2 linked regions of the Streptosporangium sp. NBC_01755 genome follow. The protein of the gene in region 2 interacts with the protein of the main gene of each other region in a pairwise test. Links are inferred from orthologs where the notes say so. Each region holds a gene or a part of one and is shown on either strand. Other genes may lie near its edges. The genes, in order: ftsZ and rlmN.

What was found.
Region 1: the proteins of rlmN (region 2) and ftsZ interact in binary tests that used the Escherichia coli proteins (3 or more experiments, as listed by UniProt). The link is inferred for Streptosporangium sp. NBC_01755 from one-to-one orthologs.

The regions. Positions count from the first base shown.
Region 1 is NZ_CP109131.1:6,268,948-6,272,145, reverse strand. Bases 170-3,054 are described here. They hold ftsZ (cell division protein FtsZ), read right to left. Parts: upstream 2,351-3,054; coding sequence 989-2,350; downstream 170-988. Other genes in these bases: OG884_RS29780 (cell division protein FtsQ/DivIB), read right to left, coding at 2,576-3,054; OG884_RS29790 (YggS family pyridoxal phosphate-dependent enzyme), read right to left, coding at 170-791. Outside these bases: more of OG884_RS29790, read right to left, coding at 87-169; more of OG884_RS29780, read right to left, coding at 3,055-3,198. UniProt on the Escherichia coli protein: Essential cell division protein that forms a contractile ring structure (Z ring) at the future cell division site. The regulation of the ring assembly controls the timing and the location of cell division.
Region 2 is NZ_CP109131.1:5,273,180-5,276,376, reverse strand. The notes cover bases 75-2,958. They hold rlmN (23S rRNA (adenine(2503)-C(2))-methyltransferase RlmN), read right to left. Parts: upstream 2,137-2,958; coding sequence 1,012-2,136; downstream 75-1,011. Other genes in these bases: OG884_RS25135 (suppressor of fused domain protein), read left to right, coding at 2,209-2,958; OG884_RS25145 (ATP-binding protein), read right to left, coding at 75-661. Also shown: more of OG884_RS25145, read right to left, coding at 1-74; more of OG884_RS25135, read left to right, coding at 2,959-3,197.

The sequences.
Region 1 (3,198 bases), 1.0 Mb from region 2 along the record:
CCCGAGGGACAGCCCGACCGCCCTGAGCTCACCACCGTTCGACCGCTGTCCGGGTACGCGGACGCCAAGGTCCACTTGAATGGACATTACCTGACGAAGGGCTTCCTGCGACCGAGCAACGCCGTACCAACACGCAGGTGTGTCGCACCGTTGGCAATGGCCTGGGACATATCCCCGCTCATCCCCGCCGAGATGACGTCGGCGCCCGGGTGGGCCTCCTGGACGGACCGCGCGATCTCCCTCAGCCTCGCGAACGCCCTGCCCGGCTCCTCCCCCAGCGGCGCGACCGCCATCACCCCGCCCAACTCCAGCCCCGGCGCCCCGGCCACGGCGTCCGCCAGCGCCTCGGCCTCCTTTGGAGGCACGCCGCCCCTGGCCGGGTCACCGCCGAGCGCGACCTGCACCAGGCAGGTGATCCGGCGTCCCACCCCGAGTGCCTCCCGGCTGAGGGCGGTGACCAGGCGCGGGCGGTCGACCGAGTGGACGACGTCCGTGTAGCCGACCACCGAGCGGACCTTGTTGGTCTGCAACTGGCCGACGAAGTGCCAGCGGAGGCCGAGGTCGGCGCACTCTCGCGCCTTGACCGAAGCCTCCTGGTCGCGATTCTCCCCGACGTCGGCGATCCCGAGCCCGGCCAGCAGTCGCACGTCGGAGGCGGGGTAGGTCTTGCTCACCGCGACGAGCGTCAGCTCCTCGCGACCGCGGCCGGCGGCCCGGCAGGCTTCGGCGATCTCCGCCTCGACCCGGGCCAGTCCGGCCGCTATCTCATCTCGTCGTGTTGTTTCCGTCACATCTCCGCCGCTCGGACAGTGGCAAACCGGCGGAGCCCATTCTTCCCGGCACGGTCGGGAGGCTCTTCGCCCACCCCCACCGTGAGCGATATCACTTCAGGAAGTCGGGGACGTCCAACTCCTCTTCCTGCTCCTCGAAGATCACCGCTCCTTCAGGAAGTCGGGGACGTCCAACTCCTCTTCCTGCTCCTCGAAGATCACCGCTCCTTCAGGAAGTCGGGGACGTCCAACTCCTCTTCCTGCTCCTCGAAGATCACCGGTCGGCGCCGGGCGGGGTCGGTGACCCTCGCGGAGATCGGCGTCGGCTGCGAGGGCTCGGGAGCCGGACGCGGGATCGACAGCGGAGGGGAGTGCGGCTCGAAGTGCTCCACCGGGTGGACCGGGTGGATCTGCTGGGGCGGAGGCGTCGGCTCCACCGGCGCGGGCGGCGGGGTGACGACCGAGCGCACCGGTGGGGGCGGCGCGTGCTCCACCCTGGGCTCCGGACGGGGCTCCGCCTTGACCGTGGGCGCCAGCGGGCGGACCGGGGGGGCCGCCGAGGGCGGTGGCGGGGCGGGACGCGAGGCGGGCTGCGTGCGGGCCGCCGGCTGCGGGAGTTGCTTGGGCTCGGGAGCGGGCTCGTCGAACCCTGCCGCGATCACGGTGACGCGCACCTCGTCGCCGAGGGCGTCGTCGATGACCGTACCGAAGATGATGTTGGCGTCCGGTGCCGCGGCGGTGGAGACGAGCTGGGCCGCCTCATTGATCTCGAACAGGCCGAGGTCGGAGCCGCCGGCGATCGACAGCAGCACGCCGTGCGCGCCGTCGATGCTGGCCTCCAGCAGCGGGCTGGACACGGCCATCTCGGCCGCCGCGACCGAACGGTCGTCGCCGCGCGCGTGGCCGATGCCCATCAGGGCCGAGCCGGCACCGGACATGACCGACTTCACATCGGCGAAGTCGAGGTTGATCAGGCCGGGCGTGGTGATCAGGTCGGTGATGCCCTGGACACCGGAGAGCAGCACCTGGTCCGCCGCCTTGAAGGCGTCCAGCACGCTCACCTGCCGGTCGGAGATCGACAGCAGCCGGTCGTTCGGGATCACGATGAGGGTGTCGACCTCCTCTCGGAGGGTCTCGATGCCCGCGTCCGCCTGCATCGCCCTGCGCCGCCCCTCGAAGCTGAAGGGCCGGGTCACGACGCCGATGGTCAGCGCGCCCAGGGTGCGGGCGATGTTGGCCACCACCGGGGCACCTCCGGTGCCCGTGCCACCGCCCTCACCGGCCGTGACGAAAACCATGTCGGCGCCCTTGAGGACCTCTTCGATCTCCTCACGGTGGTCCTCGGCCGCCTTGCGCCCGACTTCGGGGTTGGCTCCCGCGCCGAGGCCGCGAGTGAGCTCGCGCCCGACGTCGAGCTTGACGTCGGCGTCACTCATCAGCAGCGCCTGGGCGTCGGTATTGATGGCGATGAACTCGACGCCCTTGAGTCCCTCCTCGATCATCCGGTTGACGGCGTTGACTCCGCCTCCGCCGATTCCTACAACCTTGATGACCGCGAGGTAGTTCTGCGGTGCTGCCACGACGAGGGGCCTTTCCGCTCGTTGACTTGCAATTTCATGCGGCACGGGGCCCGTGCCGTCGTTTCCAAAACCCTCACCCTCAAGTTGAGATTTAGCTTTATGTCAACCTGAGGAGTGATACGGACAGTAGGAGTTACGCTCCTGGCGGGTCAACTAACCGCGCCGCAAGCACGTCCAGCGTGTCGCGGGCCGTCCTTTTCCGGGAACGCCCGCCATCCGATGAGATCACTTAACCGTCACGACGTCAGGCGAACTGACGTCATAGGTGTCGGCCGGACGCTTGAGCAGCGTAACAAGGATCCGTGCCTTGTCCGCGGGCCGGTCACCGCCACCCCACACGATCGCGCGGCCGTCCTTCAGCCGCAACGAGACCGTCTCCGCCGACGGTGCGAGCACCTCCGCGACCCGGCGGGCCAGATTCTCCGGCAGCGCGGCGATGACCGTGAGCGCCGCCGCGGTCGCCGGGTCCCCCGGCCCCGGCCGGTCCACCCGCAGCACGGGCAGCGCCGGGGGCGCGATATCCTTGACCTCGGTGACCATCCCGTGCCGGTCCATCAGCGCGGACCTGCCACCGACCGGCACCACCGCCACCGGCCTGCGCTCCACGACCTTCACCCACAGGGTCCCAGGCCAGGCGCGGCTGACCGTCACCGACTCGATCTGCGTGATCCGGCCTATTCGCTCCTCGACCTCGGCCAGGTCGACCGTGGCGAGGGGCCTGCCACCGGCCACCTGCGCCGCCCGCCGGATCTGCTCGGTGGACAGGGCCGCGTTGCCCACCACCTGGATCTCCCGCACCCCGAGCACCGGGGAGAAGAACACCAGCCACGCGGCGATGCCCACCACTC
Region 2 (3,197 bases):
CCGCGATCCCAGAATCGACGAATGCCATCTTGGGCGTTCCGGTCGAACGGCTGCCGAGGTTGCGTGACCAGGCGGGGATCCGCTTGATCAGAAAGACCTCTTCCAGCAGGCCAAGGTAACGCTGGACCGTGCTCGCGGAAAGCCCGATCCCGTTGCTCAAGGACCCGGGAACCAGTAACTGGCCCGACCTGGCGGCCAGTAGCCGGATCAGAGCCCGCATCTCCGAGGTCCGCTCGATCTCCGCCAGCTGACTCACGTCACGCGCGATGAGATCCGCGACGTACGAGTCGAGGAATCGCTCCCGTCTGCGGATGTTGGGACGTGAGACCGCCTCGGGAAACCCACCCCGGACCAGCCGTTCTGCGTACTCGGCACGGCTGACCCCGGAAGTATGGTGAAGATTTTCAGGCTCGGCGAAGATGGCGTCCACGAATCCGTCGGCCGTGCCGTCGATCTCGCCCTGCGAGAAGGGCCACAGCTCGATGGTCTCCATCCGGCCAGGCAACGCGTCGGGAAGCCCCCGGAGCCCAAGCACGCGTGCCGATCCGGTCAGCAGATATCGGCCCGGCCTCGGATCGGTGTCCACCTGTTCCTTGATGGCGAGCAGCAGCTCGGGGGCTCGCTGGATCTCGTCGATGACCATGAGTTCGGGGAATTCCACGAAACCAGCGGGATCGATGAGCGCGGTCTGGTGACAGGATAGCCGCTGGGTTGCTGACAGAATGGTCGCTACTTTGATAGCAGATTGGTCGCCGACTTGCTGACAGGCTGGTCGCCGGTGACGCGGCAGGATCGCCGTCGATGGAGTGGTGCGGTAGTCGCCGCTTTGTGGGATGCCGGTCGATGTGGGGGTGGTCGCGACGAGGGGAACGGGTGGGAATCCGGACGAGCCATGCCGGGCCGGTTGGCGATGCGGAAGGAGTGTGGGGCGGCCGGGGAGCGCCGCCCGGCCAGGAGGGGCCGGGCGGCGGTCGGCGCCTCAGCGGGCGCAGCCGTAAGGAAAAGGGGAGGTTACTCGGCGGCGGCGAGTTGGCCGCAGGCGCCGTCGATCTCGCGGCCGCGGGTGTCACGGACCGTCACCGGCACGCCGTGGAACTCCAGGCGCCGGACGAAGGCCCGCTCGTCCGCCGGCCGGGAGGCGGTCCACTTGGAACCCGGGGTCGGATTGAGCGGGATCAGGTTGACGTGCACGAGCTTGTTCTTGATCAGCTTGCCGAGCAGGTCGGCCCGCCACTCCTGATCGTTGATGTCCTTGATCAGCGCGTACTCGATGGAGACGCGGCGCTTGGTTCTGGCCGCGTAGTCCCAGGCCGCGTCGAGCACCTCGGCGACCTTCCACCGGGTGTTGATCGGCACCAGGGTATCGCGGAGCTCGTCGTCGGGAGCGTGCAGCGAGAGCGCCAGCGTCACCGGAAGCCCCTCCCCGGCGAGCTTGCCGATCGCCGGGACCAGACCGACCGTGGAGACGGTGATGCCCCGGGCGGAGATACCCAGGCCGTCTGGAGCGGGCTCGACCATACGGCGGACGGCGCCGACCACGGCCTTGTAGTTGGCCAGCGGCTCGCCCATGCCCATGAAGACCACGTTGCCGACCCGCCCGGGGCCGCCGGGAACCTCGCCGGCCGCCAGCGCCCGCGCCCCGGCGACGACCTGCTCGACGATCTCGGCGGTGGTCATGTTGCGGGTCAGGCCCGCCTGGCCGGTGGCACAGAACGGGCAGTTCATGCCACAGCCCGCCTGCGAGGACACGCACATGGTCGTGCGGTCGGTGTAGCGCATGAGGACCGACTCGACCAGCGCGCCGTCGAAGAGCCGCCACAGCGTCTTACGGGTGGTGCCGGCGTCGGTGGTCATCTCCCGGACGGAGGTCAGCAGGCTGGGGAAGAGCGCGGCGGCGAACTTCTCCCTGGCCGCGGCCGGAAGGTCGGTCATCAGCGCGGGATCGCCGTTGAGCTTCTCGAAGTAGTGCCGGGACAGCTGGTCCGCGCGGAACGGCTTCTCGCCCAGCTCGGCGACCGCCGCCCGGCGCTCGGCCATGGTCAGGTCGGCCAGGTGGCGGGCGGGCTTGGCCCGGCGCGGCGCCACGAAGGTGAGCTGGCCGGGTACGGGAGTCCCGGACGGGCTGGCAGTCGACACGTCCAATGCCTTCTCTCGACGGTTACGCGAATACTCGAAGCGGTGCCCGACCGTAATCTAGAGTCCGGAGGTATGGCGACAAACCGCCCCACGGGAGAACAGGGAGACGGCGTCGAGGTCGTACTCACCGACGTCAATCCCTACGGGAGCCGCACCCTGGTGGTCGAACGCGACGAGACTTCCTCGGTAGCTTACCTGTGCGGGTCGCGAGGAAAGGTGCACGGAGCCGTCTGGCTGGCCAATCATGGCCCCGCCCCTGAGAGACTCGACCCGGACCGGCTGAACTCCGCACTGCCGCCGATCTCCCCCCGGGCGAACACCCGGCACCCTGACGGCAGAGGCCCCCTGGGCACGCTGCGGGCGCTGTGGTTCGAAGAGGGCGACGGCGTCGCCCTGTACGAGAACGACGAGCTGCTGGCGGTCATTCCCGGGTGGGCGGACATGAGCAGGGGAATGCCCGGCTACTCTCGTGACGCGTTGGGCGAGTCCCCGTTCGCCTGGTCACTGCGGGAGGCCCACGACACACTGGCCGCACGGATCGCCAAGGCCCGCGCCTACTGGGAGTGGCGCGGCGGCGACGGCGCCTGGGCATCGTTCCAGCAGTTCGTGATGGGCCACCTGGACCGCAGGGTCGGCACCGCGGGCCGGTTCTGGGACGCCGGAGGCGAGCGGATGCCCACGGTGGGCATCACCGAACGACCACCGGAGCGGGGCAGGGAGCACACGATCCTTTCCACCGTCGGGATGAGCTGCCAGCGGATGCCCACCGTCGAGCAGTACATCGACCGGCCCGACGCCTACGCCCGGGTGGAGCTCGCCGTCGCCTCATCCGGCGACGCCCGCGACGCGGCCCGGCTGTTCCTGTGGCTGGGACAGTACCCGTGGCACTCGGTCACCTGGCTGGGCCACGGCCACACCGCCAGGTGGTACCACCGGCCGGAGACCTTCCCGCTCGGCTCCGCCTACGGCGGGGTCATGATGCTGACCGGGATGCCCGGGCTGCCCGACCTGTCAGGCTTCTCCTTCGGCGGGGACTCCGTCCAGTGGCTCTGGCTCATCCC